Regions from separate parts of the Microbacterium limosum genome, predicted to be linked through region 2. Evidence: predicted binding sites of a transcription regulator. Region 2 holds the regulator's gene; the other holds the start of a gene.
The links. The regulator LexA, encoded in region 2, represses DNA repair genes until DNA is damaged. The targets are predictions, from matches to a motif close to TCGAACANNTGTTCGA.
Positions count from the first base shown of each region.

Region 1: a site for LexA is predicted at 4,784-4,799, ahead of RYJ27_RS00715 (Rv2578c family radical SAM protein). Genes of this name have one in related genera too.

Region 1 covers NZ_CP137080.1:133,693-149,539, reverse strand. The annotation lists gene RYJ27_RS00740 (pirin family protein) at 1-259, shown strand, start outside; gene RYJ27_RS00735 (ECF transporter S component) at 360-911, shown strand; gene RYJ27_RS00730 (ABC transporter ATP-binding protein) at 986-2,809, shown strand; gene RYJ27_RS00725 (energy-coupling factor transporter transmembrane component T) at 2,845-3,663, shown strand; gene RYJ27_RS00720 (M15 family metallopeptidase) at 3,701-4,699, opposite strand; gene RYJ27_RS00715 (Rv2578c family radical SAM protein) at 4,809-6,377, shown strand; gene RYJ27_RS00710 (DEAD/DEAH box helicase) at 6,446-8,284, opposite strand; gene RYJ27_RS00705 (aldose 1-epimerase family protein) at 8,540-9,472, shown strand; partial or broken gene RYJ27_RS00700 (DUF998 domain-containing protein) at 9,842-10,714, shown strand; gene RYJ27_RS00695 (efflux RND transporter permease subunit) at 10,830-14,096, opposite strand; gene RYJ27_RS00690 (fluoride efflux transporter FluC) at 14,171-14,560, opposite strand; gene RYJ27_RS00685 (fluoride efflux transporter FluC) at 14,557-14,961, opposite strand; gene RYJ27_RS00680 (DNA topoisomerase IB) at 14,986-15,847, opposite strand, start outside.
Region 2 covers NZ_CP137080.1:772,337-788,183, reverse strand. The annotation lists gene RYJ27_RS03825 (amino acid ABC transporter ATP-binding protein) at 1-278, opposite strand, end outside; gene RYJ27_RS03820 (TrmH family RNA methyltransferase) at 363-1,172, opposite strand; gene rplT (50S ribosomal protein L20) at 1,307-1,690, opposite strand; gene rpmI (50S ribosomal protein L35) at 1,721-1,915, opposite strand; gene infC (translation initiation factor IF-3) at 1,963-2,586, opposite strand; gene RYJ27_RS03800 (DUF1844 domain-containing protein) at 2,865-3,269, shown strand; gene RYJ27_RS03795 (SseB family protein) at 3,282-4,088, opposite strand; gene priA (bifunctional 1-(5-phosphoribosyl)-5-((5-phosphoribosylamino)methylideneamino)imidazole-4-carboxamide isomerase/phosphoribosylanthranilate isomerase PriA) at 4,072-4,818, opposite strand; gene hisH (imidazole glycerol phosphate synthase subunit HisH) at 4,897-5,580, opposite strand; gene hisB (imidazoleglycerol-phosphate dehydratase HisB) at 5,577-6,179, opposite strand; gene RYJ27_RS03775 (histidinol-phosphate transaminase) at 6,176-7,270, opposite strand; gene RYJ27_RS03770 (LysM peptidoglycan-binding domain-containing protein) at 7,272-7,649, opposite strand; gene lexA (transcriptional repressor LexA) at 7,890-8,594, shown strand; gene RYJ27_RS03760 (S9 family peptidase) at 8,636-10,558, shown strand; gene hflX (GTPase HflX) at 10,572-12,092, opposite strand; gene RYJ27_RS03750 (class I SAM-dependent methyltransferase) at 12,215-12,859, shown strand; gene dapF (diaminopimelate epimerase) at 12,899-13,768, opposite strand; gene miaA (tRNA (adenosine(37)-N6)-dimethylallyltransferase MiaA) at 13,813-14,739, opposite strand; gene miaB (tRNA (N6-isopentenyl adenosine(37)-C2)-methylthiotransferase MiaB) at 14,739-15,847, opposite strand, start outside.

The sequences.
Region 1 (15,847 bases), 640 kb from region 2:
CATCCATCGCTCCCACATCGACGTCGTCGCGGGCCCCGAGGGCGCGACGGTGTTCCTGCTCGGAGGAGAGCCCTTCGCCGACGAGATCGTGATGTGGTGGAACTTCGTCGGTCGCAGCCACGACGAGATCGTCGCGGCCCGCGACGAGTGGGAGGCCGACTCGCCCCGCTTCGGCCACGTCGTCGGGCACGGTTCCGAGCGCATCCCCGCGCCCCCGCTGCCGCACGTGCGGCTCACGCCGCGGCGCCGCCGGGTCTGACGCCAGCGGGCTCGGCCCCTGCCCTCGCCACGCCACCGCGGGCGAATACTCACGGCCGCCGGGCGGGCCGGGGCGCCGTGCCGCGCGATAGCCTGGCCCGGTGCGCACCCCGACAGCCCTCTCGACGCGCGTCCTGCTGATCTGCGCGGCGATCGGCGTCGCGACCGGGCTCCTCGGGGCCGTCGCGGGGTGGCTCACGCCGGTGGTCGTGGCGGCGCTGCCGATCGTCTACGGGCTCGTGCTGGGCAGCCACGTGCTCCCGGGGATCATCGCGCAGGAGCTGCTCCGCCTCCCCCTCGTCGCCCTCCTCGCACACGTCATCGCGGCGCTCGTCGCGAGCGCCTTCAACCCGGCATGGGCGCCCCGCTTCCTCGGCACGGCGCTGCTGTTCGGCGCGATCCAGGAGGGCGTCGCCGCGCTCACGCGCTACCGCGCGTGGGGCGCGTGGCGCTTCTTCGTCTCCGCGGCCGTCATCGGCGTGATCGTGGCGGTGATCGTGGGCTTCGCAGCCGATCTCGCACGCCTGCCCGTCTGGGCGCAGATCGTCTACGTCGTGCTCTCGGTGCTCGGACCCGTCGCGTGGACCGCGGCGGGCCTGTGGGTCGGTGTGGCCCTGCGCCGCGCCGGCGTCGCCCGCCCCACCGCCCGCTGACCGCCGGCCGCGACCCGCCCACGGCAGGTTAGGGTCGGCTAACCTGGGAGCCCACCCGTCGTCTCGAGGCCCCCTTGACCGTACCCGCTCGCCCGCATCCGGCGGTCAGCGATCCGCCCGCGCTCGCCGAGAGCCCGGTACTGGCGCTGCACGACGTGTCGATCACGTATCCGGATGCCGCGGCCCCCGCCCCCGGCGGCGTCTCGCTCTCGGTCCAAGCGGGCGAGGTCGTGCTCGTGCTCGGTCCCAGCGGCTCGGGGAAGTCCACGCTGACGCTCGCGATGAACGGGCTCATCCCCCACTCCCTGCCGGCGGGCATCTCGGGACGGATCGAGGTGGCCGGCCTCGACACCACGACGACGCCGGTCGCCCTGCTCAGCACGCACGTCGCGATGGTCTTCCAGGATCCCGATGCCCAGCTCGTCACGGGGACCGTGCTCGACGAGGTGGCATTCGGCCCCGAGAACCTGCGCCTCCCCGTCGCCGAGGTGCTCGCCCGTGCCGAGTCGGCGCTGCGGCGCGTGGGGCTGTGGGAGCGCCGGGCCGAGAACCCCGAACGGCTCTCGGGCGGAGGGCGGCAGCGCCTCGCGATCGCCTGTGCGCTCGCGATGGGATCCGGCATCCTGGTGCTCGACGAACCCACCGCGAACCTGGACCCCGCCGGCATCGACGACGTGTACGCCGCCCTGCGCGACGTCGTCGCGCGCGGGGACCGCACCATCGTGCTGGTCGAGCACAATCTCGACCAGGCCGTCGCGCTCGCTACCCGCGTCGTGGTGCTCGACGCGGCGGGGCGACTGGTGGCGGACGGGCCGGTAGACGATGTCCTGCGCCGGCGCGCGGCCGAGTTGCACGGACTCGGGGTCTGGCTGCCGACCGCGGCGCTCGCGGCCCTGCGGCTGTGCGCCGCCGGATACCCGCTCGACCCCCTTCCACTGACGCCCGCAGACCTCCGCCGCGCGCTCGAGAGCTGCCCGGCTCCATCGGCCCGCACGAGCAGCTCGCAACCGGAGGAGGATGCCGCGCCGAAGCTCCTCAGCCCCGCGCAGAATCCTCCCATCGCGGTGTGGCACGCGCCGCCACCTGACTCCGAGCCCCTCGTCCGCGTGCGGGGCCTCACCGTCGCACGCGGCGGTCGCGACATCCTGCGCGGCGTCGACCTCGACGTGCAGGCGGGCGACTTCCTCGCCGTCGTCGGGGCCAACGGGGCGGGCAAGACGACGCTCGTGCAGGCGATGGCCGGCGTCGTGCCGCCGCCCCGCCGCCGGGTGCAGGTGAACGGACTCGACCCGTCGCGCGCGGATGCCGGGGCGCTCTCCCGCGCGGTCGGGTTCGTCTTCCAGAACCCCGAGCACCAGTTCGTCGCGGCGACCGTCTTCGACGAGCTCGCCCTGCCGCTGCGGCTGCGGCGCGTCTCCGAGGCGGAGATCACCGAGCGCGTGTCGGAGATGCTCGAGCGTTTCGGCCTGGCGGGCCGCGAGGCATCCCACCCCTTCCTCCTCTCGGGAGGGCAGAAACGTCGGCTCTCTGTGGGCACGGCGCTCATCGCGGGGGCCCCGGTGCTCGCCCTCGACGAACCCACGTTCGGCCAGGATCGCGCGCGGGCCGACGAGCTGATGTCCCTCCTGGCGGAACTGAACGCCGGCGGCACGACCGTGATCGTCGTGACCCACGACATGCAGCTGGTCGCGGAGTACGCCACGCGGGCCGCGGTGCTCGCCGGGGGGCGCCTGCTCGCACACACCTCCCCGACCGAGCTCTTCGCCGACGCCGACCTCCTTCGGCGAGCGGGGCTCCGACGACCGCCCCTGGCCGAGGCGCTGCGGGCAGTCGCCGCCCACCCCGAGCTCGACGGGATCGCGCGTCTGTCCGACCTCCCCGGCGGGACACGATCGTGACCTCCGCACCGATCGGCACCGACGCGATCACCGTCGTGCCGGCATCCCGCACCGCGTTCGACCCGTATGCGTCGCCCGCCGCGCGGTCCCGATGGCGCTTCCTCTACGCGCTCGGGCCGCTGGCCAAGATCGCCGGCCCCGCGCCGGCGATGCTGATGCTCGTCTTCGTGCGCGATCTCGCGACGCCGGCGGCGTTCCTCGTGCTGGCCTACGCCGTGCTCCTCGTCGGGGCGCACCTGTCGATGCGACTGCTGGCGGTGCTGCTTCTGGCCGTTCCCGCCTTCCTCGCGCTCGTCGGCGTCGGGTTCGCCGTGTGGACCGACGCATCGCGCATCCCTCACGACGTCGTGGTCGTGCGGATCGGGGATGCCGTGCTGTACGGGGCGGCGCTGGAGATCGGCTTCTCGACCTCGCTGCGGCTCGGCGCGATTCTCGCTCTGGCCCTCATCGGGGGGCTGACCACGAGCGGCGCCGATCTCACGCGCGCCGTCGTCCAGCAGCTGCGGGTGCCCTACCGCATCGGATACACGGCGCTGGCCGCCTTCCGCTTCGTGCCGCGGTTCCGGTACGAGTTGGAGGTGATCCGCGCCGCGCACCGCGTGCGAGGCGCCTCCCGGGGCCGGGGCCCGATCGCCGCGGCGCGCCGGCGGGCGGGGTACATCGTGCCGCTGCTGGCGGGCGGCATCCGTCACGCGGAACGGATGGCGCTCGCGATGGACTCGCGCGCGTTCGGCGCCTACCCCGAGCGCACCGAGCGCCACCGCGTGGCGTGGCGCACGCGCGACACCGTCTTCGTCGCCGCCTTCTGGGTCGTCACGGCCGTGCTGTTCGTCGTGCTGGCGCCCTGGGGCTGATCCGCGGCGCCCCCGGACCGGCCGTCCGCGGCGGGGATCAATCGACGTATCCGGGCGCCGCCGGCAGTCCGAAGAACTCCTCGAGGGTGTGGAATCCGCCCGCGTGGTAGGCCGCCCCCAGCTCGGGCCCGATGTACCGCAGATGCCAGGCCTCGGGGTCGTAGCCCGTGATCGGCGTGTAGCCGTCTTCGTAGCGCACGATCCAGCCGTACCGCCACCCGTTCTCGACCACCCAGGCCGACAGGGCCGTCCCACCGAACTGCTCCGACGACCCGCAGCCGGGATCGCAGGCGAAGACGTCCACCGCGAGCGCCGTCTGGTGCTCGCTGTGACCGGGCCGGGCGGCCAGGCGCTCCCCCGCCTCGCGACCGAGCTCGGCGACCCGCTGCGAGTGGATCCGCTGCTGCACCGAGTAGCCGCGATACCCGTTCTGCACCCCGAGGTCGCCGACGCCGGCGGCGCGTGCGGCGTCGGCCATGTCGGCGAGGGTCGGGGCGATGTCGGTGCGCACCGCGGCGTTCGGCCCGTTGCGCGTGCCGGGCGGGGCCACCCAGTCGTACGGCGCGAAGTCGATCGGGTCGATCGGAAGCGCCTTGTTCACGACCGACCAGACGTGTGAGGCGACGCGCAGGCTGATGCAGGGCGCCACGCCGTCGATCACCGCACGTCGGAACCCTTCCCCGCCGCCCGCCGCGGCGATCACGGCGGCGTCATCGCCTTCGGCGAGCGCCTGCTGCACTCCGGGCCGGTCGCAGAGGGCGGTCACGGCCGCGGGCTCGCCCGTGAAGTCGGGGGCGGGGATCGCGCTCGCCCACGGCGCGGCCGTGACGGTCGCGGATGCCGCGGGCGCCGGCCCGCCCGCTCCCGGCCCCGCCCCGGCCAGCGCGACGCCGACGGCGACGGCGAAGGCGGCGACCACCGCCAGGCCACCGGCCCCGTAGACGAGGCGTCGGCGCACCCTCTCGGGAGACGTTGCGCGCTCCCGCTCGAGCCTCGCCTCGGCACGAGAGGATGCGGAGCCGTCGGGGTCGGTCACCCGCCCATTCTCACCCGCACGCCGCGCAGCCGGCGAGGTGGCGCACACAGAGACGATCATGGGGCACGTCTTCTTGCTTCATCATCGAATCTGTGTTCGACTGTTCGCCATGAGGTGGCGGGGACAGCAGATCGGGGCGGTGGACGCCGACGCCCTGCCGGGGCTCGAGCGCATCGACGGGCTCGTGCGCAGCGTCACCACGCCGGAGTTCGCGGGCATCACCTTTCACGAGGTCATGTCCCGGTCGGCACTGAACCACGTGCCCGGCGACTCGGCGATGCCCTTCTCCTGGACGATCAACCCCTATCGGGGCTGCACGCATGCCTGCGCCTACTGCCTATCGCCCGACACGATGATCCTGATGGCCGACGGATTCAGCCGTTCCCTGCGGGCCGTGCAAGTCGGCGATGAGATCATGGGCACCCAGGTTCACGGCTCATACCGTCGCTACGTGCGCACGCGGGTGGACGCCAAATGGTCGACTCGCAAGCGCGCCCATCGCGTTCACCTGGCCGATGGCACACAACTCGTGGCGAGCGGTGACCACCGATTCCTCAGCGACCGGGGCTGGAAGCACGTCACGGGCGCGACAAGCGGAGCAGCTCGCCGTCCTCACCTGACGACAAGCAACCGCCTGATGGGATTCGGGTTCGGCGGTGAGCGCTTCTTCCGCATCACCGAGCCATCCATCAGCCGCAAGCTCGACCTGTCGGGGACGGCAGTCAAGACGGTCTCAGACCTGCGCATCGAGTCGATCGACGATCTCGGCGTCGAGATGGACATGATCGACATCACGACCGGCACCGGCGACTTCATCGCCAATGGGGTGATCAGCCACAACTGCTTCGCCCGCGGGACGCACGAGTACCTCGACTTCGACGCGGGCCGGGACTTCGACTCGCAGATCGTCGTGAAGATCAACGTCGCCGATGTGCTGCGGCGCGAGCTCGCCTCCGCGACCTGGCAGCGCGAGCACGTCGCGCTCGGCACGAACACCGATCCCTACCAGCGGGCCGAGGGGCGCTACCGGCTCATGCCCGACATCATCGAGACCCTGGCCGCGTCGGGCACACCGCTGTCGGTGCTGACGAAGGGCACGCTCATCCGGCGCGACCTGCCCCTCCTGCGGCAGGCTGCGGAGAACGTACCGGTCGACCTGTCGTTCTCGATCGCCGTCTTCGACGAGGCCCTGCAGCAGTCGCTCGAGCCCGGGACGCCCACCACGACCGCGCGGCTCGAGGCGGTGCGCGCGGCATCCGACGCCGGGTTCGCCGTCACGGTCTTCCTCATGCCGGTCCTCCCGCATCTCACCGACTCGGTCGCGGCGATCGACGACGCCCTCGCACGCATCGCCGCGGCGGGCGCACGCCGCGTGATCTACGGCGCGCTGCACCTGCGCCCGGGCGTGAAGCCCTGGTTCCTCCAGTGGCTCGAGCGCGAACACCCCGAGCTCGTGTCGTCCTATCGCGGCCTGTACCCCGGCCAGACGTCGTACGCCCCGAAGGGCTACCGCGTGTGGCTCGCCAAGCGCGTGCGCCCGCTCCTGCGCGCGCACCGGCTGGACGGCGGCGACGAGGACGAGCAGCCGATGCGGGCAGCCGCGCCGGGGCCCGTCCTGGCCACCGGACGGCGCGGTGCGGGGGCGGCGCCGAGGTTCGCCGACCCCACCCTCTTCTGAGGGCGTCCGCACGGCGACGAGGAGGGCTCCCCGACGAGCCGGGGCGCCCTCCTGCAGGTCCGCGGTCCCTAGGCGGTGAGCTCGGCCGCCGTCGGAGACGACCCCGCCAGCTCGTCGATCACGTCGTCGCCCGGGGAGACCTCCTCGAACGGCGCCGTGATCTCCGCGCGGGAGAGCATCTCGGTCATGCGCCGGCGGCGCTGACGCGTGATCAGCGTGACCACCCGTCCCGTCGCTCCGGCACGCCCCGTCCGGCCCGACCGGTGCAGGTAGGTCTTGTACTCGTCGGGCGCGTCGGCCTGGACCACGAGGTCGATGTCGTCGACGTGGATGCCGCGGGCCGCGACATCCGTCGCCACCAGCACCCGCACGCGTCCCGAGGTGAGGCGCTGCAGGTTGCGGGTGCGCTTGGCCTGGTTGAGATCGCCGTGGAGGGAGACCGCGGGGATGCCGGCGTCGTCGAACTGCTCGGCGAGCATCTCGGCGTACGCGCGCGTACGGGCGAAGACGAGCGTCTTCCCGTCGCGGTCGACGAGCCGGTCGAGGATCTCGGCCTTGTCCCGGTGGTCGATGACGAGGACGCGGTGCTCGATCGTGCTCGAGGCCTGGTCCTCTCCCGCAACCTCGTGGACGGCCGGCTCGACGAGGAACTCATCGACGAGCGCCGAGACCTCACGATCGAGCGTCGCCGAGAAAAGCAGCTTCTGCGACCCGTCGGCGGTGCGGCGGAGGATGCGCTGCACCGGCTCGAGGAACCCGAGCTCGCACATGTGGTCGGCCTCGTCGAGAACCGCGACCTGCACCTGGGAGAGGTCGAGCTTGCGCTGCTCGACGAGATCCTCGATGCGGCCCGGCGTCCCGATGATGATGTCGACGCCCTTCTTGAGCGCGCCGACCTGACGGGCCTGGGGCACGCCACCGTAGATCTGCGTCGTGAACAGCCCCACGCTGCGGGCGATGGGCTGCACGGTGCGGTCGATCTGGAGGGCGAGCTCGCGCGTCGGCGCCAGGATCAGCGCCTTCGGACGGCGGCCGAACTCGCGTCGCTGACCCGCCTGGGCGCGCAGGACGCTCTCGACCAGCGGCGCGCCGAAGGCGATCGTCTTGCCCGAGCCCGTGCGCCCGCGGGCGAGCACGTCACGGCCCGAGAGCACCTCGGGGATCGTGGCAGCCTGGATGGGGAACGGCGACGCCGCACCCAGTTCGGCGAGCGCCCGGACGATGTTGTCGCCCAGACCGAGATCGCCGAAGCCGACGCCGTCGACATCGGTCGCCTGGATCGCCTCGGCCTGCAGGCGCTCGTGCACGACGTCCACGCGCTGCTCCTGGGCCGCGGTGCGCTCCGGTCGCGCGTTCCAGTCCGAGCGGTTGCCTCCTGCGGCACGCGCTCCGCCGTCCCGCGAGCCTCGGGCCGCGTCGCCGCGTCCTCGCGCCGGACGGTCGTCGAACGAGCGACGAGGGCGGTCTTCGAACGACCGCGCGGGGCGGTCACCGAACTCACGACGCGGACGATCCTCGAACGACCGACGCGGACGATCACCCTCATCACGGCGAGGACGCCCCTCGAACGACCGACGCGGACGATCACCCTCATCACGACGGGGACGCCCCTCGAACGACCGCGCCGGACGGTCCTCGCGGGGGCCGCGCTCGGGGCGGGGCGGGCGGGCGTCGTCGAAGCGGCCGCCGCGCGCGTCGCGGCTGTGGGTGCGGATGCCGCGGGCCTCGTCGCGGCCCGCCTTCTCCTGCGCGCTCCAGCGGCGCTTCCCGGCGGGCTCGGCCTCGTCGGGACGGTGTCCGCGGTGCCCCGCGCTGCGGCTTCCGGGCTTGGCCGCGGAGCGCTGGCCGTACCTCGGGTCGAAGTTCGCGGCCGGGCGGCCGCCTGCGGGCTTCTTGTTCTTCGGCATGGGGATGCCTTCCTGGGTTGTTCTCGCACGCGAACAGCGCTCGAGCGCACTCGAGCGAAACCCGGACATCCGTCGGCCGGGGCCATTGTCGTGATGGTCATGTGCACCGATCGGCGCTCACCATCGGCCCCATGAACTCACAAACCCATCCGCGCACACGCGCAGTGTTCAGAGCCGACCTCCCCAGCGTAGCCGACGCCACCTGACCGACCGCCGAGGGCGCCTAGCATGGGTGGGACACGACGGAGGATGACGATGACCGACAGCGACGACGCCGGCACCGACCCCACCGGTCGTCAGCACCTCCTGCGCACTTCCGACGGACGGGTCAGTGCCCAGGTCGCGCAGGTCGGCGCGTCGCTGCGCGCCCTCCGCGTCGCGGGGGTCGACCTCGTGCCGCCCTACCCGGCGGGTTCGCCGACGCCCGCGGCATCCGGGATCGTGCTCGCTCCCTGGCCGAACCGCGTGCGCGACGGGGTGTGGACACAGCGCGGCGTGACACGCGAACTGGCGCTGTCGGAGCGGAAGTTCCACAACGCCGCCCACGGCCTGCTGCGCTTCACCTCCTACGAGCCGGTCGCCACCACGGCCGGGGAGCTGACGCTCGGGGCCGACATCGTGCCGCAGACGGGATATCCGTTCCATCTGCGCACCCGGGTGTCGTACCGCCTCGTTCCCGACGGCATCGCCATCGCGCACGAGATCGTCAACCTCGGCGGCGAGGACGCGCCGGTCGCACTCGGCGCTCACCCCTATCTCATGCTCTCCACCGCCGACACCGCGGACCTGACCCTCACCTCACCGGGTGCGACGCGCTTCGTCGTCGACGATCGGAAGCTCCCCGTCGACGAGGTCCCCGTCGACGGGTCGACCGACCTGCGCGAGGGCCGGCGGGTGGGCGACATCGAGATGGACACCGCCTTCGGCTCGCTCCGACGCGATGAGGATGGGGTCGCGCGAACGACCCTCACCGCCCCCTCCGGCCAGACCGTCACCCTCTGGCAGGGCGCCGGCTTCGATTACGTGCAGATCTTCACGACGGACCGCTACCCCGGCCAGCCTCTCGCGATCGCCGTCGAGCCGATGACCGCCCCCGCCGACGCGCTGAACTCGGGCCGCTCGCTGCGGTGGCTCGCTCCCGGCGAGGAATGGCTTCTCGAGTGGGGCATCACGTCCGGCGGCCTGTGACCGGACGCATCTCCCCCGGGGCATGAAGCCGCGACCGCGGAAGTATATGCCGGCTGTCTGTAGCGAAAACGCAATGACAGGGCGGTATAATTCGGCAACTAAAGATGCGAGCTGCGTTCATGGGGAACACGAACACATAACGGCGCTACGGTCTGAGGAGTCGGCGCACGCACCGCCACTGGGGACTTCTCGGTTCGGACCCGTCACATCCTCCGAACGCCTGAAAGGTGACCTGACGTGACAACCCCCGGTCCCGTCGATCTTATCGCCCCGTCAGCGCCTTCGAGCCTGCGACCCTGGCGTGCGCTGCGGACGACCCTGATCGCCGGAAGCGCCGTCGGCGCCGCCGCCCTCCTCACGCCTTTTGACATGCAGGTGCCGCTCTGGGGCGGCTGGTCGGCCGGTGCTCTCACCGCGCTCGCCGCCGCAACGACGGCGGCCGTCATCGCCCTGAGGGCGCATGCTCACGTCATCACCGACGACAGCGACACGCCGCGGGCCGATGCCCTCGACCGGGCCGCCGCGGCCGTCGCGTACGCACTGATCGCGGGTCTGGCGGTCGCGCTCGTCTTCATCGCCTGCGACTGGCTTGCCGACGACCGGGCGGCGAATCTCCTGCAGGCCACGGTGCTCGCCTCCGCCTCGCTGACCTTCGTCGCGTTCGCGGTATCGGCATCGGCCCGTCACACCGGCACGATCCACGCCGTCGCGCTGCTCATGACACTGATCGCGGTCGGGTCGCTCACCTCCATCGCCACCACCCCGGATCCCGACTGGTGGGTCCTCTACTTCAGTCAGCTCGGCGCGTTCCGGGTCTTCTCCGGATTCGTCTTCAACGGAACCCTCATCATGACGGGTGCTCTCATCCTCGTCTTCTCCGTGCGCGTGCACCGCGAGATGACGAAGATGCACCGGCGCTCCGTCCTGCGCAGCCGCCGTGCGCCCCGCACCCTCGCGTTCCTGGTCGGTGCGGTCGGCTTCCACCTGGCGATGGTGGGCTTCATCCCCGTCAACACGCTGCAGTTCTGGCACGACCGCGCCGCGACCGGCATGACGCTCGCCTTCGCCGGCATGCTGGCGACCACTCCGTGGCTGCTGCGTGGAATGCCGGGGCGCATCTTCCGATCCACCGCGTGGGTCTCCGGCATCCTGCTGGTCGGCGCCGTCCTCTTCATCTTCGGGATCATCAACCTGACCGCGTTCGAGGTGCTCGCGTTCGCTCTCATGTTCACCTGGATCGGCGTCTTCGCGATCGACATGGACCGTGCGCAGCCACGCCGAGCCGACAGCGGAGACACCGCGGTGACGCCGAGCGGCGTGCCGGTGGCCGCCGCGGCGACGGGACCCCGGCGATCCCTCAGCGCGCGCCGTCGTCGTGTCGGGGTCGGAGCGTCTGCTGCACGGCGGGCGCCGGCGGCAGGCCCCCGATCGAGCCGCCCTTCGCGCTCTGCTCGGCCGTCGCGTTCTCCGTCGCCGCGGCGTCACCCGCGCCCGACCTCGGCCCGCGCGGACGCGGAGCCGAGCTTAGGCTAGCGCCGCCGTCACGGCGGTCGGCGCGACGTTCTCTCGCCCCCTCGACGAGGTTGTAAAGGGTGGGAAGCACGATGAGCGTCAAGACCGTCGACGACACCAGCCCGCCGATCACGACGACGGCGAGTGGCTGCGAGATGAATCCGCCGTGGCCCGTGATGCCGAGAGCCATCGGCGCGAGAGCGAGGATCGTCGCAAGCGCCGTCATCAGGATCGGCCGGAGTCGACGGGATCCGCCGGCAAGGGTGGCCTCCCGCGCGCTCAGACCGCGCTCGCGGTACTGATTGACGAGGTCGATCAGCACGATCGCGTTCGTGACGACGATGCCGACGAGCATGACCGCCCCGATCATCCCGGGGATGCCGAGAGGAACGCCGGTCAGGACGAGGAGCCCCACGGCTCCCGTCCCCGCCAGGGGCACCGAGACGAGCAGAAGCAGCGGCTGCCGCAGCGAGCGGAAGGTCGCGACCATGATCACGTAGACGATGAGGATCGCGGCGAGGATCGCCAGGCCCAGCTGCGCGAAGCCCTCCGTCTGATCGGCGAGCACGCCGCCGACCGCGGCATCCGCCCCCGTGGGCAGGTCGACCTCGTCGAGGACAGCCTGCACCGATGCCGATGCCACCTGCAGGTTGTCGGTCGAGGGGGTGACGCTGATCGTCGCCGTGCGCTGCCCGCGCTCGGTCGTGATCGAGGCCGGGCTCTCGCTCCGCTCGACCGCTGCGATCTCGTCGAGGCGTACGGTCCCGGAGACGGTGGGGATGCTCAGGGCCCGCAGCTGGTCGAGCGTGGCCGGTGCATCGGATGCCGCGACGTACACCGACAGCGCGCTGCCGTCGACCTCGATCGAGCCCGCCTGCTGCGGCTGCATCGCGCGCGACACGATCCCGCCCACGGCCACCTCCGACAGGCCCCGCTCGGCGGCCGCCTGCCGGTCGACGTCGACGGAGATGAACGGGAGCGACGCGGAGAGGTTCGTCGTGATCTGGCCGATGCCCTCGCGTCCGTCGAGCTCCGCCGCGACGATGTCCGTCGCCTCCTGCAGCGTGACGGCATCGGGAGCGCTCACGGCGATCTCGACATCGCTGGAGCCGAACCCGCCGCCGCCGCCGGCGATCGTGATCTCGCCGGCATCCTCGAGGTCGGCCACCGCCTCGCGCACGCGCTCGCGCACCTCGACCTGGTCGGCGTCCGCGTCGGTCGTGATCGAGTAGGTGATGCCGGAGCCGCCGCCGCCGAACGCGTCGAGCAGCTGGGAGCCCGACGACCCGATCGAGACCTGCACCGTCTCGATGCCCGCCACTCCCGCGAGGATGCGCTCGACCTCCGCGGCCGCCGCGTCCTCCGCGGCGAGGCTCGGCGCGGGGCCGATCTCCTGCGTCATGGTGAAGGTGTTCTGCCCGGTGTCACCGAGGAAGTTGACCTTCAGCAGGGGCGACAGGCTCAGGGCCACGGTGCCGGCCAGGAGGGCCACGGACAGCCCCAGCGTGACCCAGGAGTGGCGGAGCGTCCAGCCGAGCACGGGAAGGTACGACTTCTGCAGCCGGTCGGGCGGGGCGTCGGGGGATTCGGGGTCGACCGCGCGGCCCTCGTCGTCGACGACGGCCTTGCCGGGGCGGAGGAACCAGTAGGCGAGCACCGGCACGATCGTGAGCGCGACGAGGAGCGATGCGAGCAGCGCGATGGTGATCGTCACGGAGAAGGGACGGAAGAGCTCGCCCGTGATGTCGCCGACGAACGCGATGGGCAGGAACACCGCCACGCTCGTGAGCGTCGACGACGTGATCGCCCCCGCCACCTCGCGCACGGCGGCGACGATGGCGGGGAGCTTCGGGGCATCGCCGACGTAGTGGCGCTTGATGTTCTCGATCACCACGATCGAGTCGTCCACGACGCGGCCGATCGCGATCGTGAGAGCGCCGAGTGTGAGCAGGTTGAGCGAGTACCCGAACGCCTGCAGACCGACGAAGGTGATGAGGATGCTCGTCGGGATGGAGATCGCGGTGACGAGCGTGGAGCGGACGGAGAAGAGGAACACGAGGATGACGAGCACCGCGAAGACGAGTCCGAGCAGGCCCTCCTGGGCCAGGGCCTCGATCGACTGCTCGATGTAGGGCGCCTGATCGAACACGATCGTGAACTCGGCGCCGCCGAGCGAGTCGGCCAGCTCAGGGAGCAGGCCCGTGACGCCCCGGGAGACGTCGACCGTATTGGCCGCGGGGAGCTTCGTGACGGCGATGGTGAGCGCCGGCTCGCCGTCCACCCGCGAGATGGTCGTCACGGGATCCTGGTTCTCGGCGACCGTGGCGACGTCGGCGATCGTCGTCGCGCCCGCCGAGAGCTGACCCGCGTCCGTCGGGACGAGGGGCAGCGCGGCGAGCTCGTCGACGGTCGTGATCTTCGACCCCGTCTGCACGGTCAGGGTCTCGTCACCCTCGGAGATCTCCCCGCCGGGGAAGAGCACGCCGTTCTGGTCGAGCGCGTCGGTGATCGCCTGCTGCGTGTAGCCGCGCTCGGCGAGGCGCTCGAGGTCGGGCGTGATCGTCACCCGCTGCCCGATCCCGCCGACGATCTGGGCGGCGTTGACCCCCGCGACGTCCTCGAGGTCGGGGATGACGCTGGCCTCGAGGAGCCGTTGGATGCCCTCGGCATCCTCGTACCCCGTGACGGCCACCTGGATGACGGGGAAGTCGTCGATGCTCGCCGAGAGGACGTTCGGCTCGACGGACTCCGGCAACTGGCCGTCGATGCGGTTGATCGCCTGGACGATCTTCTGTTCGGCGGTCGTCAGGTCGGTGCCGTACGTGAACGACGCCTGGATGATCGAGGCGTTCGTCGTGCTCGTGGCCACCGTCGACTCGAGGCCGTCGACGCCCTGGATCGCGGTCTCTATCGGTGTCGAGACGTCATTCGAGACGACGTCCGGCGACGCGCCGGGATAGGTCGTCACGATCGCGAGCTGCGGGAACTCGACCGAGGGGATGAGTTCCTGCTTCAGGTTCGCCAGCGCGAGGCCGCCGAAGACGGCGGCGACGATCGTGACGAGGGCGATGAGCGCGCGGTTGCGCAGACTGAACACGGCGAGCTTCGACACGGGCGACCTTCGCGGGAGTGCTCGGGCGTCGCGACGGCGACGTTCGATACGGAGGTGTATCGAAGTTCAGTATCTCATCCGAGCACCGCCCCGGCGGCGACCGAGCCCGCGAGCACACCGAGCGCCGCGGCGGCGAGCGCGGCGGCGGCGGTGCCGAGCACGTTCGCCCAGAAGAGGCGGCGCTGCCGCCTCTCCCAGAGGAGGACGGATTCGACGGCGACGGTCGAGAACGTCGTGTAGCCGCCGAGGAGGCCGGTGCCGACGGCCGCGATCACCGCGGCATCCAGCGCGGCGGAGGCGCCCGTGACGACTCCCAGCGCGAACGAGCCCGTGACGTTGATGAGGAGGATCGCCCAGGGGAAGCGGGCACGGAGGACCCGCCCGAGCGCGACATCGACGAACCAGCGCGCACCCGCGCCGGCGCCCCCCGCCAGCGCCACCACGGCGAACAGCCCGATGCTCATTCGGCGCCCGCCGGGTCCTCGACCTCGCCGGGTCGATCCGCGAGCGCCCGGCCCGCGACCAGGCCCAGAAAGCCCGCCACGGCTCCGCCCGCGAGCGTGGCGATCACGAGCGCAACGCCGAGGACGGGGGTGGCCGAGGCCACCGCCTGCACCGCGAAGGCGCTGTACGTGGTGAACCCGCCCATCGCCCCGGTTCCGAGAGCCGCGCGCCAGCGCGGATGCCGGTCGTCGAGTGCGCCCACGACGACGCCGAGCAGCGCCGAACCCACCAGGTTGATCGCGAGCGTCATGATGGGCGCGGCGTCTGCCGGGACCAGGAGGAGGAGGCCCTCCCGCGCGGCGACACCGAGCGTGCCGCCGAGGATCACGAGGGGCAGGAGGCTCCAGCGGATCGGGGACACCCCCCCAACGCTACGCCCGACGCCTCAGGACAGCAGGTCGCGGATCGCCGACTCGGGCGCGATGGAGAGATCGAGCACCTGCCCGCGCGCGTACCGCGCGAAGACCCGCGGGTCGATGTAGCTCGACTTCGCCACGGCGGGGGTGTTGCCCAGCGCCTCCGCCGTCGAGCGGATCGCCGATCGCTCGGCCGCCGCGCGATCCTTCGCCGTCTTCACCGTACCCGCTCGCGCGAGCGCCTCGGCGGCGTGGATCGTGCCGCGCAGCGTGCGGAAGTCCTTCGCCGTGAATGTGCCACCCGTGAGCGCGCGCACGTAGGCGTTGACGTCGGATGGCGCGAGGGGCACGCGACGACGCCCGCGGCGATAGGACAGCAGGGCGGCGCGTGGACGCCCCGTCGCCAGCTCGGCGATCGTGGCGGCGAGGTCGGCGTCGACGACGCTCAGGGAAGCCCGCTTCCCGCTCTTGCCGGGGAAGTCGAGAATCACCGTGTCGCCGTCCACCGCGGCATCCCGCCTGATGAGCGTCGTCAACCCTCGGCTGCCGTGCGCGCGGAAGTAGCGCTCGGATCCGATCCGCGGTGCCGCCTGGTCGAGGAGCCGGAACGCCACCGCCAGGACGCGCTCGCGGTCGAGCTCCGGTCGCCGCAGTCCCACCGTCACGCGGGCACGGGCCCGCGGCAGGGCGTCGGCGAGCGCCAGTGCCCGCGCGAACTTCCCGCGATCACGCCGGGCGCTCCAGTCGGGGTGGTAGACGTACTGGCGTCGCCCCGCGTCGTCCACGCCGACCGCCTGGATGTGTCCCCGCGCCTCCCGGCAGATCCAGACGTCCGTCCAGGCGGGCGGGATGACGAGGGTCTCGATGCGATCGAGATGCACCCGCGCGACG
Region 2 (15,847 bases):
AGACCCGAGCCCTCCTCGGGGAGCTTCGCGCCGTCGATCGTGATGACCCCCGAGTCGATGGTCTCCAGGCGGTTGATCGCGCGGCAGAGGGTGGACTTGCCGCTGCCCGACGGTCCGATGACGACGACGACCTCGCCGCGATTGACGACGGTGTTGATGTCGCGGAGGACGTGCAGGTCGCCGAAGTGCTTGTCAACGTGCTCAACGACGACGAGCGGCTCCCCGCGTCGTGCGGAGATGTTCGACGTCCGGGGCTGCACATCGCTCTGACCGACCATGACGGTCAGCATATGCTCAGGTTCAGCCGAACGACCGGCAGCGTGACACGACCTTTACCGGACCGTAATCCGGGCTCGGAGGGATCAGGCCAGGGCCGAGCGCTGCGCGAAGGCGCTCTCGTACAGGCACACGCTCGCGGCCGTTGCGAGGTTGAGCGATTCGGCACGACCGTAGATCGGCAGCTTCAGCGACGCGTCGGCGAGCGCGAGGGCGTCGTCATCGAGCCCGCGCGCCTCGTTGCCGAAGAGCCACGCCGTCGGCTCCGCGAGAAGGCCGCTCGATCGGGCCTCGAGCAGGTCGCCGCCCTTCACATCGGCCGCGACGACGCGCAGTCCCGCCTGGCGGGCCCGCGTCAGCACCCCCTCGAGCCCCCCGCCGAGCGAGATCGGCAGGTGGAACAGCGAGCCCGTCGTCGCGCGCACGACCTTGGGGTTGTAGGGATCGACGGTGCGGCCCGTGAGCACCACGGCATCCGCTCCCGCGGCGTCGGCGGCGCGGATGATCGTGCCGAGGTTGCCGGGATCGCGCACCTCCTCGCAGATCGCGACGAGGCGGGGGGATGCCGCGAACACGTCGCGCACCGATGCCGGGAACTGCCTCGCGACCGCGACGAGGCCCTGGGGCGTGACCGTGTCGGCCATCGCGTCGAGCACGCCCTCGGTCGTGAAGGTCACCGCGGCGCCCTCGGCCTGCGCGGCCTCGCGCACATCGGCGTGCTTCTCCCACGCGGAGGGCGTCGCGAACAGATCGGTGATCCCCTCGGGGCGATAGGCCAGCGCTTCGCGAACGGCCTGAGGGCCTTCGAGCAGGAACAGACCCGTCTCGACTCGCGCGCTGCGCTTGCTGAGCTTGGCGACGGCCCGCACGCGCGGCGACCGCGGATTCTCCAGCACGGGATCCAGTCTAGGGGCCCGCGTCGAACCGGAGAGGGCGCTCAGACGAGAGGTCCGCCCGAGGGCGCACGGGCCGGGAGCAGCGGAAAGCCCCGGCCCTTTCGAGGAGGACCGGGGCTTTCGCGGGAGACGGCTTACGCCGACTTCGCCGCGTTGTTGTCGGCCGGCAGGGCCGCCTTGGCGGTCTGCACGAGCGAAGCGAAGACGGCCGGCTCGTTCACGGCGAGCTCGGCCAGCATGCGACGGTCGACCTGCACGCCCGCGAGGCCGAGGCCCTGGATGAAGCGGTTGTAGGTGAGGCCGTTCTGACGGGACGCGGCATTGATGCGCTGGATCCACAGGCGGCGGAAGTCGCCCTTGCGCTTGCGGCGGTCGCGGTACGCGTAGACGAGCGAGTGGGTGACCTGCTCCTTCGCCTTGCGGTACAGGCGCGAGCGCTGTCCACGGTAACCGGACGCGCGCTCGAGGATGACGCGACGCTTCTTGTGCGCGTTGACGGCGCGCTTGACTCTAGCCATTTCTCTGGTTTCCTATCGTGTGCGGCGCGCTCAGCGGCCGAGAAGCTTCTTGGCGACCTTTGTGTCGGCCTTGGACAGGACCTGGTCCTGGTTCAGGCGACGCGTACGCCGGCTCGACTTGCCCTCGAGGTTGTGGCGCATACCGGCCTGCTGCTTCTTGAGCTTGCCGCTGCCGGTGATCTTGAAGCGCTTCTTGCTGCCCGAGTGGGTCTTCTGCTTCGGCATTGTCGTTTCCTTCTTGTGTGGGTCACCCGCGGGGCGGGAGTCGGTGGTTACTCGGCGGCCGTCTCGGACTGCTCGGCATCGTCCGGGCGGCCGCCGCGGGCTTCGCGCGCGGCCTGCTTGTTGGCGGCCCGCTTCTCGTTCTGCTCCGTCTTGACCTCGGACTTGTTCTTGTGCGGCGCGACCACCATCGTCATGTTGCGGCCGTCGATCGTCGGGCTCGACTCGACCGTGCCGAACTCGGCGACGTCCTCCGCGAACTTGCGCAGCAGCCGCACGCCCTGCTCGGGACGGGACTGCTCGCGGCCACGGAAGAGGATCATGGCCTTGACCTTGTCGCCCTCCTTGAGGAAGCCCTCGGCGCGCTTGAGCTTGGTGATGTAGTCGTGCGCCTCGATCTTCAGGCGGAAGCGAACCTCCTTGAGGACCGTGTTCGCCTGATTGCGCCGGGCCTCCTTGGCCTTCTGCGCCGCCTCGTACTTGAACTTCCCGTAGTCCATGATCTTGACCACGGGTGGCTTCGAGTTGGGAGCCACCTCGACCAGGTCGAGGTCGGCTTCTTGCGCCAGGCGCATCGCAACCTCGATGCGGACGACACCGATCTGCTCTCCCGCGGGGCCGACGAGTCGGACCTCCGGGACGCGGATGCGGTCATTGGTGCGGGGATCGCTGATGCGGAACTCCTTGTCGTGAGGTGGGTCGCACGGTGCTGTGCGGGGCCACCCGGACACGAGGGATCGGATCCGGGTGAAGGGGATGCCGCACTCCACCCGGCGCACGTGTGCGTTGTCCGCCGGTGTCACGCCCTGGCTGCCGGACCTCGCGAGCGAGGGACCGACGGAGCGTGGAGGACCCGGTAGCCTGGAGCGGCCGACGCGGGTGGGATGCGAATCCTCTTTATGAACCGGGACAGATGCCCCGGAGCCCGCCATAGCTTAGCAGAGAGTTCCGCGTGACCACGATTCCCGATCCCACCCCCGACCGCCACGACGATCCCCGACACTCCCGGTGGGAGGAGCAGGACCGCGCCGCGTCGCAGAGCGCCGGCCGCGACATCGCCGACGTGCCCGCCGTCGAGGTCATCACCACGACCGCCGTGCACCTCCTGAGCGCGGCAGCCGTCAAGGTCGGCCTCGCCGACGACCCGCAGACGCAGACCGACCTCGACGAGGCGCGCAAGCTCATCAACGCCCTCGCGGGCCTGATCACCGCCGGCGCCCCCGAGATCAGCGACATGCACGCCCGTTCGCTGCGCGACGGCCTGCGCAGCGTGCAGCTGGCCTTCCGAGAGGCGTCGCTCGTACCCGACCCGATCGGTCAGGGCCCCGGCGAGAAGTACACCGGCCCCGTCACCTGAGCGGACGCGCGGTCAGGATGCCGCGCCTCGCTCCAGTTTGACGGTGAGCGAGTCGACGAGCGTCGCGATCCGGTCGTCGGCCGCCCACCGCTGCGCGAGACGGCCGAGCACCGCGTCGAGCTCGCGGCGGTCGAGACCGTCGAGCAGCCGCAGGCGCACGATCGTCTCGGGACCGCGCAGGTGCGCCTGCGGATCGCCCGCGGAGAGCTCCACATCGATCGCGGCCAGTTCCGACGCGATGGACTCGAGAAACGCCTGACGCACCGCGGGCGACGCGTGCGGCGGCATCCAGTCCTCGCCGCGCGCGAGCGCCCACACCGCGGGCCGCCGCACGACGAACTCGGTCTCCGAGCCGGGATCGACGACGATCAGGTCGGTGCCCTCGCCCACGGCCGCCTGAGCGACGCGCACGGCGGGGGTGGGGATGGGGCGCGCCCCGGCATCCCAGGAGGACATCGCGGTCACGCTGCTGAAGACGGGCATGACGGTGCGGCCATCCGGCGCGGCGACCGTGACGATCGAGAGCTCCTGTGTCTTGTCGACGACGTGACCCCGCGACGAGAGCCCCTCCTCGCCGCGCTCGGCGACGAGCGGCGTGAGCAGCCGCGCACCGCGGAGGGCGTCGACGACGGCGTCGGGCCCGGCCTCGCCCGCCCGGAAGGAGGCGATGGCAGCGAGGAAGTCCAGCGGGGCGCTGCCGTCATCGTCGGAGTGCGCGTTCTCACGGAACGCGCGCCCCTCCCAGGGCACGCCCGCCGAGTCCGACGGCGTGTGGCACGCATCGCCGGACGGCGAGTCTCCGTCAGCCGGCTGCGACATCCAGCGCCTCGGCGAGCGTGAACTGACCCGCGTAGAGCGCCCGACCCACGATGGCGCCCTCGACGCCGAGCGGGACCAGCTCGCGCAGGGCGGCGATGTCGTCGAGGCTCGAGACCCCGCCCGAGGCGATGACGGGCTTCGGCGTGCGGGAGGTGATCTCCCGCAGCAGCTCGATGTTCGGGCCGCGCAGCGTGCCGTCCTTCGTCACGTCGGTGACGACGTACCGGCTGCAGCCCGCGGCCTCGAGCCGATCGAGCACCGTCCAGAGGTCGCCGCCCTCCTTCGTCCATCCGCGCGCGGCGAGGGTCGTCCCCCGCACGTCGAGCCCGACGGCGATGGCCTCGCCGTACCGCGCGATGACATCCGCCGCCCACTCGGGGTTCTCGAGCGCCGCCGTGCCGAGGTTGATGCGCGCCGCGCCGCTGTCGAGCGCGGCCTCCAGCGTGCGGTCGTCCCGGATGCCGCCCGAGAGCTCGACCTGCACGCCCCGCACCTGCTTGATCACCTTGCGCAGCACGGCGGCGTTGCTGCCGCGCCCGAAGGCCGCGTCGAGATCCACCAGGTGCACCCACTGGGCGCCCTGCCGCGCGAAGTCCATCGCGGCGTCCACGGGATCCCCGTGGAACGTCTCGGTGCCGGCCTCGCCCTGGGTCAGGCGCACCGCCTTGCCCCCGGAGACGTCGACGGCGGGCAGGAGAACCAGTTCGGGTGTGGCGTTGAAGTCGTTCATGAATCCTCGTGCGATGACGGCTGCCCGATGGGCGGATGAGTCGGGATGGCCCTGGAGTGAAGCCGATGGGCACGAAGCCTAGATCCTAGTAAGCGGCAGCCCGTCGATCCAATTCCGCAGCAGCCGGATGCCGGCGGCGCCGGACTTCTCGGGGTGGAACTGCGTGGCCGAGAGGGGCCCGTTCTCGACGGCCGCGAGGAACGGGGCACCGTACTCCGTCCACGTCAACGCGGGCGACGGGAACGGCTTGGTGACCTCGAGCGTCCACCTCTGCACGCCGTAGGAGTGCACGAAGTAGAACCGCTCCTGCTCGAGCCCGGCGAAGAGCCGCGAGCCCTCGTCGGGGCGCACGGTGTTCCAGCCGATGTGCGGCAGGACGGGTGCGTCGAGCTCGGTGACCGCGCCCGGCCACTCGCCGAGGCCGGGGGTGTCCACCCCTCGTTCGACGCCGTGCTCGAACATCACCTGCATGCCCACGCAGATGCCGAGGACCGGCCGGCCGCCGGCGAGGCGGCGCTCGATCATGCGGTCGCCGCCGGATTCGAGGAGGGCGGCCATCACGGCCTGGAACGCCCCGACGCCGGGGACGACGAGCCCGTCCGCGTCGCGGACGAGTCCGGGGTCGTCGGTGAGGCGCGTGTCGGCACCCGCCGCCTCGAGGGCCTTCACCGCGGAGTGGACGTTGCCCGACCCGTAGTCGAGCACCGCGACGAGAGGGCGCGGGGACGAGGGCTCGGGCCCGGATGCCTCGGCCTCGGTCACAGAGCACCCTTCGTGCTGGGAATGCCCTCGACGAGGGGATCGAGGGCCTTCGCCTGCCGGAACGCACGAGCGAAGGCCTTGTACTCGGCCTCGGCGATGTGGTGCGGGTCGCGGCCCCCGAGCACGCGGACGTGCACCGTGAGGCCGGCGTTGAACGTGATCGCCTCGAAGGTGTGCCTGACGAGCGAGCCCGTGAAGTGCCCCCCGATGAGGTGGTGCTCGAAGCCCGCGGGCTCTCCCGTGTGCACGAGGTAAGGCCGGCCCGAGATGTCGACGACGGCCTGCGCGAGCGCCTCGTCGAGCGGCACGAGCGCGTCGCCGTACCGCGAGATGCCCGACTTGTCCCCGAGCGCGTCGCGGATCGCCTGGCCGAGCACGATCGAGATGTCCTCGACCGTGTGGTGGGCGTCGATATCGGTGTCGCCCGATGCCCGCACCGTGAGATCGGTCAGCGAGTGCTTGGCGAACGCCGTCAGCATGTGGTCGAAAAACGGGACGGAGGTGTCGATGCGGCTGCGCCCGGTCCCGTCGAGGTCGAGGTCGAGTTCGACCGTCGATTCGCTGGTGCGACGGGTGCGGGTCGCCGTGCGCGTGCTCATGACTGCGATCCTAGCGAGGCGAGGGAGTCGAGGAAGCTCGTGGTCTCCTCCTCCGTGCCCGCGCTCACGCGCAGCGTTCCCGGCAGGCCCACGTCGCGGATCAGCACGCCCCGCTCGAGCAGCGCACGCCACGTGGCCTGGGGGTCGGCCACGCCACCGAACAGCACGAAGTTGGACCAGGACTCGTAGGGCTCGTATCCGAGCGCCGAGAGCGTCGCCCCGATGCGGTCGCGCTGCGCCACGATGTCGTCGACCATCGCGAGCATCGTGTCGGCGTGCCGCAGCGCGCCGAGCGCCGCGGCCTGCGTCAGCGAGCTGAGGTGGTACGGCAGGCGGACGAGCCGCAGGGCGTCGATGAACACGGGGTCGGCCGCCAGGTATCCCACACGGGCGCCCGCGAACGCGAAGGCCTTGCTCATCGTGCGCGAGACCGCCAGCCGCGGTCGCTCGTGCAGCAGCGTGAGGGCGGACCGCTGATCGCGAGGCGCGAACTCCCAGTAGGCCTCATCGACGATCACGACGCCTCGTGAGGCCTCGTAGACGGCGTCGATGACGTCGATCGGCAGGGGCGTCCCCGTCGGGTTGTTCGGGGAACAGAGCAGCACGATGTCGGGATCGGCCTCGGCCACCTGCTCGGCGGCCGACTGCGGGGTGAGCGTGAAGTCGTGAGCGCGCTCCCCCGCGACCCACGTCGCCCCCGTCGCCGAGGCCAGCAGGGGGTACATCGAGTACGTGGGGGCGAACCCGAAGACGGTGCGTCCCGGCCCGCCGAAGGCCTGCATGACGTGCTGCAGCACCTCATTGGAGCCGTTCGCCGCCCACAGCTGGTCTCGCACGAGGCCGTGGCCGAGATAGTCGGCGAAGGCCTCGCGCAGCTCGACGAATTCCCGGTCGGGATAGCGGTTCACCTCGCGGAGGGCGACGGCGACCGAGTCGAGGATGTCGTCCGCGACCTCCTGCGGAACGGGATGGGTGTTCTCATTGACGTTCAGCGCGACGGGAACGCTCTCCTGCGGTGCGCCGTACGGCGTCTTTCCGCGGAGGTCGTCTCTGAGGGGCAGGTCGTCGAGGCGGGGACTCACCCCTCCCATGCTACGGCGCGTACGAGGTCGGGATCGCGATCTGCTGGCCGGCTCGCACGGTGGAGGACTCCAGCGCGTTGAGGCGGACGATCTCGTCGACCACGTCGCGGGGATCGGCGCTCGGCGCCACGTCGGCCGCGATGGCCCAGAGCGACTGGCCCGGCTCGACCGTGACCGTCTCGAAGGAGCCCGCCGACGCTGTCGTCTCACGCGACGCCAGCGCCTCGCCCGCGGCGAGCGAGCCGAACAGGATCGCCGCGGCGACGGGACCCGCCAGGAGGCCCGCCACGACTCGGCGGCCGCGGTCGGTCAGACGCAGTCGCGTGCGCGGCGCGACACCCATCGTCGGTGCGCCCAGGGACCCGGTGGTGATGGTCGCTGTGGTCATGGGCTCCTCCTTCGTACGGCGGGCGGTGCGGGTGCGAATCTGTGTTCCGAACCTATCTTCGAATACGCTCATTCGTCAACACCCTCTTCGAACGTGTGTGGGGATGATCGGTCGACACGCTCGAACGAATGTGCCGATCCGCCATCGCTGTCGGATAACCTTTCGACCGTGGCGGCCGATGTGCGCACAGTCCACCAGGGGCCACCGACATTGGAGCCGCGCGGCATGAAGGAGAGCCCGATGACCACCGACCAGCCCGACGCGGAGCTCGGCGAGGACAGCCCGGAACGGCGCCGCACCCGGCGCCGCAAGAGCCTGAGCGACAAGCAGATCGCGATCCTCGAGGTCATCCAGCGCGCCATCCAGCGGCAGGGATATCCACCCAGCATGCGCGAGATCGGCGACGCCGTCGGCCTGCGCTCACTCTCGAGCGTCACGCACCAGCTCAACCAGTTGGAGCTGTCGGGCTACCTCCGCCGCGACTCCGGGAAGACGCGCGCCATCGAGGTGCTGATCGATCTTCCGGGCCTCAGCGGCGAGAATCCCGCCGACGTGGCCCCGTCGCTGGGGGATGCCGCGCTCGTCCCCCTCGTAGGACGCATCGCCGCCGGCGTCCCGATCACCGCCGATCAGCAGGTCGAGGAGATCTTCCCGCTCCCCCGTCAGCTCGTGGGCAAGGGCGACCTCTTCATGCTCAAGGTCAGCGGCGATTCCATGATCGACGCCGCGATCTGCGACGGCGACTGGGTCGTCGTGCGCTCCCAGGCGGATGCCGAGAACGGCGATATCGTCGCGGCGATGCTCGACGACGAGGCCACCGTCAAGACGTTCCGCCGCCGCGACGGCCACACGTGGCTGCTGCCCCGCAACTCCGCTTTCGAGCCGATCCTCGGTGACCACGCGAGCGTGCTCGGCAAGGTCGTCGCGGTGCTCCGTGCGGTCTGACCCCCCGGGGCCGGCGCACCGGGCACGCGTAGCCTGAAGGAATGACCACGACACTGCCCTTCGGGTCCTGGCCCTCGCCGTTGGATGCCCACGAGGTCACCCGCGGTGCGCCGCGCATCGACGGCGCCCGCTTCGTCGCCGATCGCATCTGGTGGAGCGAATCGCTGCCGGCCGAGCGCGGCCGGACGGCGATCCTGAGCGTGCCGGGAACCAGGCCGGGCGATGAACCGGAAGTGGTGCTTCCCGCGCCCTGGAGCGCGCGATCCCGGGTGCACGAGTACGGCGGCGGCGCGTGGGCGGCGCTCGGCGACGACCTCGTCTTCGTCGAGCATTCCGACCAGCGGATATACCGGCTGTCCCCCGACGCCGGAGCGGCCCCCCGTGCGCTGACCCCCGCGGGTGACGGCCTGCGCTTCGCCGACCTGACCATCGCGGGCGGCCGTCTGCTCGCCGTGAGCGAGCGGCACGGCGAGGCCCGCGTGCCGGAGCGCGCGATCATGGAGGTCCCGCTCGACGGTTCCGCGGCGGAGGACTCCGGCCGCCTGGTGGTCCTCGCGGCGGGGCACGACTTCTTCGCCGCGCCCGCGTTGTCGCCACGGGGCGACCGCCTGGCCTTCATCGCGTGGTCCCACCCGTCCATGCCGTGGGACGCCACGACCCTCGTCGTCGCCGAGGGCGGCACGGAGCGCGTCCTCGCGGGCGGCCCCGGCGAATCCGTCCTGCAGCCGGCATGGATCGACGACGACACGCTCCTCTACACCACCGACTCCTCCGGCCGCTGGCAGCTCGTCCGGCACGATGTGGGCTCGGGAGAGGCGACCGTGCTGACGCACGGCGACGCCGACACCGGCGGCCCGCTCTGGAACCTCGGGGCACGGTGGTTCACACCGACGGGCCCGGGTCGTATCGTGGCCGCCCGCACGCAGGGTCGCGACGAGCTCATCGTCATCGACGACGAGGGCGCCCGCCCCCTCGCGACGCCGCTCAGCGCACAGATTCTCGTGCGCGACGCCGACGGCGACCGGCTCCTCGTCACCGGGGCCGGCGCGGAGGTCCCCGCCGGCCTCTGGCTCGTCGACGCCTCCGCAGGCGCGTCGGCCCCCGTGCGGGTGCGCGGCGGCGACCTCGGGCGCAACCCGGCCTGGTACCCGCGGGCACGGGAGCTCACCGTCGAGGGTCCGCACGGCCCCGTGCACGCCTTCGTCTATCCGCCCACCAACCCCGGCGTCGCCGCCCCGGAGGACGAGCGGCCGCCCTATGTCGTCACCGTGCACGGCGGACCGACCGCGCACGTCGCGGGCGAGGCATCCCCCGCCGTCGCGTACTTCACGAGCCGTGGCATCGGCGTCCTCGACGTGAACTACGGCGGGTCGAGCGGCTACGGGCGCGCCTATCGTGAGCGGCTGCTCGGTCAGTGGGGCGTCGTCGACGTGGACGACGTCGTCGCCGCGGCGCGCGGGCTGGCCGAGGCCGGTCTCGCCGACCCCGATCGCCTCGCGATCAAGGGCGGATCCGCCGGCGGATGGACCGTGTTGTCGGCGCTGACGACCAGCGACGCGTTCTCAGCCGGCATCAGCCGCTACGGCGTCGCGGACCTGCGCGCCCTCGCCGCCGATACGCATGACTTCGAGGCGCGCTACCTCGACGGTCTTGTGGGCCCCCTGCCCGAGGCCGAGAGCGTCTACATCGAACGCTCCCCGCTGAGCCGCACGGATCGGCTCACGGCACCGGTCCTGCTGCTGCAGGGCGCGGACGACCCCGTCGTGCCGCCGGCGCAGTCCGAAGCCGTGCGCGACGCGCTGGCCGCCCGCGGCATCCCGCACGCCCTCGTGGTGTTCGAGGGCGAGTCCCACGGCTTCCGTCGTGCCGAGACGATCGTGACGGCGCTCGAGAGCGAACTGAGCTTCCTCGGTCAGGTCTTCGGGTTCGAAACGCCCGGCGTCCCGACGCTCCCGCTGCACTGAGCGGCGGCGCGGGTCACCGCAGGAACGGGGCGAACTCCACCGCCAAGCGTGCCGAGACGTGCGCGTGCAGCGCGGTGCCGCCCTCTTCATGACGCTCCGACACGATCAGCCCGGAGTCGTGCGCCGCAGACACGAGATCACCGCGGTCGTACGGCACGAGCGCGTGCACCTCGACGGCGGGCAGCGGCAGCGCCTCCTCCACCGCGGCCCGCAGCTCGGGGATGCCCTCGCCCGTGCGGGAGGAGACGAAGTGGGCCCCCGGCTCCAGGCCCCGCAGCACGAGGCGCTCGTCGTCGTCGAGAAGATCGGCCTTGTTGAAGACGACGATCTCGCGGATGCCGCGGGCCCCGACATCCCCCATGACGTCCCGCACCGTCGCAAGCTGGCCGGCGGGGTCGGGATGCGCTGCGTCGACGACGTGGAGGATGACATCGGATCCGGCGACCTCCTCGAGCGTCGAACGGAACGCCTCCACGAGCTGATGAGGCAGGTTCCGCACGAAGCCGACGGTGTCGGTGAGCGTGTAGACACGGCCATCGGCCGTCTCCGAGCGGCGTACGGTGGCATCCAGCGTCGCGAAGAGCGCGTTCTCGACGAGCACTCCCGCGCGGGTGAGGCGGTTGAGAAGACTCGACTTGCCCGCGTTGGTGTATCCGGCGATCGCGACGGACGGGATCGTGTTGCGCTTGCGCTCGGCCCGCTTGGCATCGCGCGCCGGCGCGAAGTCGCGGATCTGACGACGCAGCTGAGCCATGCGGGTGCGGATGCGGCGCCGATCGAGCTCGATCTTCGTCTCACCGGGACCGCGCGAGCCCATCCCCGCGCCGCCTGCGCCGACCTGGCCACCGGCCTGACGGCTCATGGACTCACCCCATCCGCGCAGACGCGGGAGGAGGTACTCGAGCTGCGCGAGCTCGACCTGCGCCTTGCCCTCCCGGCTCTTGGCGTGCTGGCTGAAGATGTCGAGGATGACGGTCGTGCGGTCGATGACCTTCACCTTCGCCACGTCCTCGAGGGCGCGGCGCTGGCTCGGCGCGAGCTCCGTGTCCACGACGATCGTGTCGGCGCCGACCGCCGCGACGAGGTCGCGCAGCTCCTCGGCCTTGCCCCGGCCGAGGTAGGTGGCCGGGTCCGGATGCGGTCGCCGCTGCAGCACGCCGTCGAGGACGATCGCCCCGGCGGTCTCGCACAGCGCCGCGAGCTCGCGAAGCGAGTTCTCGGCATCCTCCTGCTCGCCCTGCGGATAGACCCCCGCCAGAACCACGTTCTCCAGGCGCAGCTGCCGGTACTCGACCTCGGTGACGTCCTCGAGCTCCGTGGAAAGACCCGGGACGCGGCGCAGCGCCTGCCGGTCCTCGAGGTCCCACTGGTCGCCGTCGTCGCCGCCTCGATCGGTGGTCCGGGTACCCTGCAGCGCCTGCGCGCCGCCGAAGACCCGCACCCCCGCGCGCGCGTCGGCGCGTGCCAGCACACGCGCGACGGCGTCGTCGGCGAGCTCCGGGGTCTCGGGGGTCTGTGGGGTGTTGTCCGTCATCGATGTCCTCTCGGTGCGCGGCCGTGCCGCGCACTCGTCGTCGCCGCGGGGCAGTGCCCCTCCGCGGCGTCTGTGCACTCTAGTCTCCCGCGTCGGGCGGCAGACCCGCTACGCTCGCTCCCATGGCGAGCGACCACTACTTCTCTGCGTCCCCCGCCAGCGCCGAGAAGCTCCGTCGCATCCGTGTTCCCCTCCATGGTCGAGAGAGGGAGGTGACCACCGCCGGCGGGGTCTTCAGTCCCGACCGCCTGGATGCCGGGACCGCCGTGCTGCTGGCCAACACTCCCCCCGCCCCTCCCGGCGGGAATCTCCTGGACCTCGGCTGCGGCTGGGGCCCCGTGGCGCTGACCCTCGCCCTGCAGTCGCCGCACGCGACGATCTGGGCCGTGGACGTGAACGAGAGGGCCCTGGATCTCGTCCGACGCAACGCCGCCGAGTTGGGCCTCGACAATGTCAACGCCCGGCTGCCCGAGGATGTTCCCGACGACGTGCGCTTCCGCTCCATCCGCTCGAACCCGCCCATCCGGGTCGGCAAGAACGAACTGCACGGACTGCTCGAGCGGTGGATACCCCGGCTGGACGAACGCAGCGACGCATGGCTCGTGGTGCAGCGGAACCTCGGATCGGATTCGCTGCAGCGCTGGCTCGCCGCGACGTTCGAGAAGGGCTTCAGCGTGCACCGAGCCGCGACGGGTCGTGGCTACCGGGTGCTGAAGGTGCGCCGGCACGGCACCCCGCCGACCGCGCCGGTGGACATCGTCGGCTGACCGCCCGCCCTCGCTCCGGCGGGCGAACCGCCTCGGCCGTCAGGCGAGGGCGACCTCCCCCGAGTACACCAGCGTCGCGGGGCCCGACAGCAGCACGTGCGCGCCCCCGTCGTGCGCCTGGATCCGCACGCCCAGCTCGCCGCCCGGGACCGTGACGCGCCACACGTCGGGCGCACCGGCCCCCGCCCAGTGACGCACGGCGAGCGCCGCGGCGGCGACGCCGGTCCCGCAGCTCAGGGTTTCGCCGACGCCCCGCTCGAACACCCGCATCCGGATGACGCCGACGCCCGCCTGCACGAGCGGGTCGGCGGGTACCGCGAACTCCACGTTCGCGCCGGCCGGGGGCTCCGGGTCGAGCACCGGCCGCCACGACAGATCGAGCCCGTCGAGCTCGTCGTCGCCCGGCAGCGCCACGATCACGTGAGGATTCCCGACGTCGATGCCGAGTCCGGGGCGGGCGACGACCAGCCCGCGCGCCCGGACCAGCGGTCCGTCCTCGTCGACGGTCCACGTGCCGAGATCGACCTCGAAACCGGACTCGACGCGCGTGACGAGCTTGGTTCCCGCGCGCGTGCCGATGAGGATGCCTTCGCCGTCGATCACCGCGAGGCCCGCGTCGGCGAGGTAGCGCGCGTAGACGCGGATGCCGTTGCCGCACATCTCGGCCGCGGAGCCGTCGGCGTTGCGGTAGTCCATGAACCACTCGGCGCCGGATGCCGCGGCATCCGCCCCCTCCGCGAGCGCGGCCGATCGCACCACGCGCAGCAGCCCGTCGGCCCCGATGCCGAAGCGGCGGTCGCACAGCGCGGCGACCTGGGCGTCGGAGAAGTCCAGCTGGCCGTCGGGGTCGGCGACGATGACGAAGTCGTTCCCCGTCCCGTGACCCTTCGTGAACGCGATGGTGGGCATGCTCCCAGCCTAGTTCGGCGCGGCCGCCGTCATCCGCCCCCGGATCAACCCGCGGCGACCAGGGATGCCGCATCGGCGCCGCCCGCGGGCATCCACCGCACCGCCTCGTAGCGGCGGAACCACGACACCTGCCGACGGGCGTATCTGCGGGTGAGGGCCTGCGTCTGGGCGATCGCCTCGGCCTCCGTCAGCTCGCCCTCCCGCTGGGCGAGGGCCTGCGCGTAGCCGATCGCGCGCCGAGCCGTCATTCCCCGTTCGAGGCCGGCGGCGCGGAGTGCGTCCACCTCGGCGGGCAGCCCCTGCTCCCACATCCGCTCGACCCGCGCGTCCAACCGCTGGACGAGGGTCGCCCGCTCCTCGTGCAGGCCCACGATCCTCGCCGGCCGCCACGCGCGCGGCTGCTCGGGAAGCGCGGCGCCGTGCGTCCGGGCGCCCTGGGCGAGAACCTCGAGCGCACGCACGATCCTCCGGCCGTTGCGCGCGTCGATCCGCGCCGCCGTGGCCGGGTCGAGCTCCCGCAGCCGGGCGAACAGGGGGCCGGGGCCGCGCTCTGCGAGTTCGGCCTCGAGCTCGCCGCGCCGCCGCTCGTCGCGCGGCGGGAACGAGAAGTCGAACAGCACGCTGGAGACGTACAGCCCCGAGCCGCCGACGAGTATCGCGTGCGCCCCGCGCGAGAGGATGCCCGAGATCGCCTCCCGGGCCGCTGCCTGATACGCCGCGACCGCGGCGTCCTCGCTCACCTCCAGCACGTCGAGAAGATGATGCGGGATGCCGCGCCGCTCGTGCACCGGGAGCTTCGCCGTGCCGATGTCCATCCCGCGGTAGAGCTGCATCGCGTCGGCGTTGACGATCTCCGCCGCCGCGCCCCGGGCGGCGAACGCCTCGGCGAGATCGAGCGAGAGCTCGCTCTTGCCCGTGCCGGTGGCCCCGACGACGGCCCAGAGTGAGGGTGCGGCGGCGGGGTGTGCGATCACGCGCGGGGACGCAGGGCGGGCAGACCGAGCGAGACGGCACGCGGGGCGCCGGATGCCGAGGGCGCGGGCACCGCGCACGACTCGCTCTGCGAGCGGTCCCAGGCGTCCCCCGCGCGCGTGCGGCGGATGCGCAGCGGCGCGGCGTCCGGGGAGTCGGCCAGGAGGTGGAACGGGGCCGCGTGCGTGACGATCGCCGTCACGACGTCGCCGGGACGCGGCGTCTCGGATCCCGGCGGCACCTCGAAGTGCACGAGTCGGCTGTCTTCGGCGCGGCCCGTCAGGCGGTGGGTCGCGGCATCCTTCTTGCCCTCTCCGGTGGAGACCAGCACCTGCACCTCACGGCCGACCTGCGCGGCGTTCTCCTCCAGGCTGATGCGCTCCTGCAGCGCCACGAGTCGCTCGTAGCGCTCCTGGACGACGGCCTTCGGAACCTGATCCGGCATCGTCGCCGCGGGGGTGCCCTCGCGGATGGAGTACTGGAACGTGAACGCGCTGGCGAAACGCGCCTTCTCCACGACGCGCAGGGTGTCTTCGAAGTCCTCGTCGCTCTCTCCGGGGAAGCCGACGATGATGTCGGTGGAGATCGCCGCGTGCGGGATCTTCGAGCGCACGCGGTCGAGGATGCCGAGGAATCGCTCGCTGCGGTACGAGCGGCGCATCGCCCTCAGCACGCGGTCGCTGCCGGACTGGAGCGGCATGTGCAGCTGCGGCATGACCGCGGGAGTCTCCGCCATCGCGTCGATGACGTCGTCGGTGAACGCCGCCGGATGGGGGCTCGTGAAGCGGATGCGCTCGAGGCCGTCGATCTCGCCCGCGGCGCGCAGTAGCTTGCCGAAGGCGTGGCGGTCGCCGAACTCCACGCCGTAGGAGTTGACGTTCTGGCCGAGCAACGTCACCTCGATCGCGCCGTCGTCGACGAGGAGCTTGATCTCGCTGAGGATGTCGCCGGGCCGTCTGTCGCGCTCCTTGCCGCGCAGGCTCGGCACGATGCAGAACGTGCAGGTGTTGTTGCACCCGACGGAGATCGACACCCACCCGCTGTGCACCGCGTCGCGCTTGGTGGGAAGGGTCGAGGGGAAGACCTCGAGGGACTCGAGGATCTCGA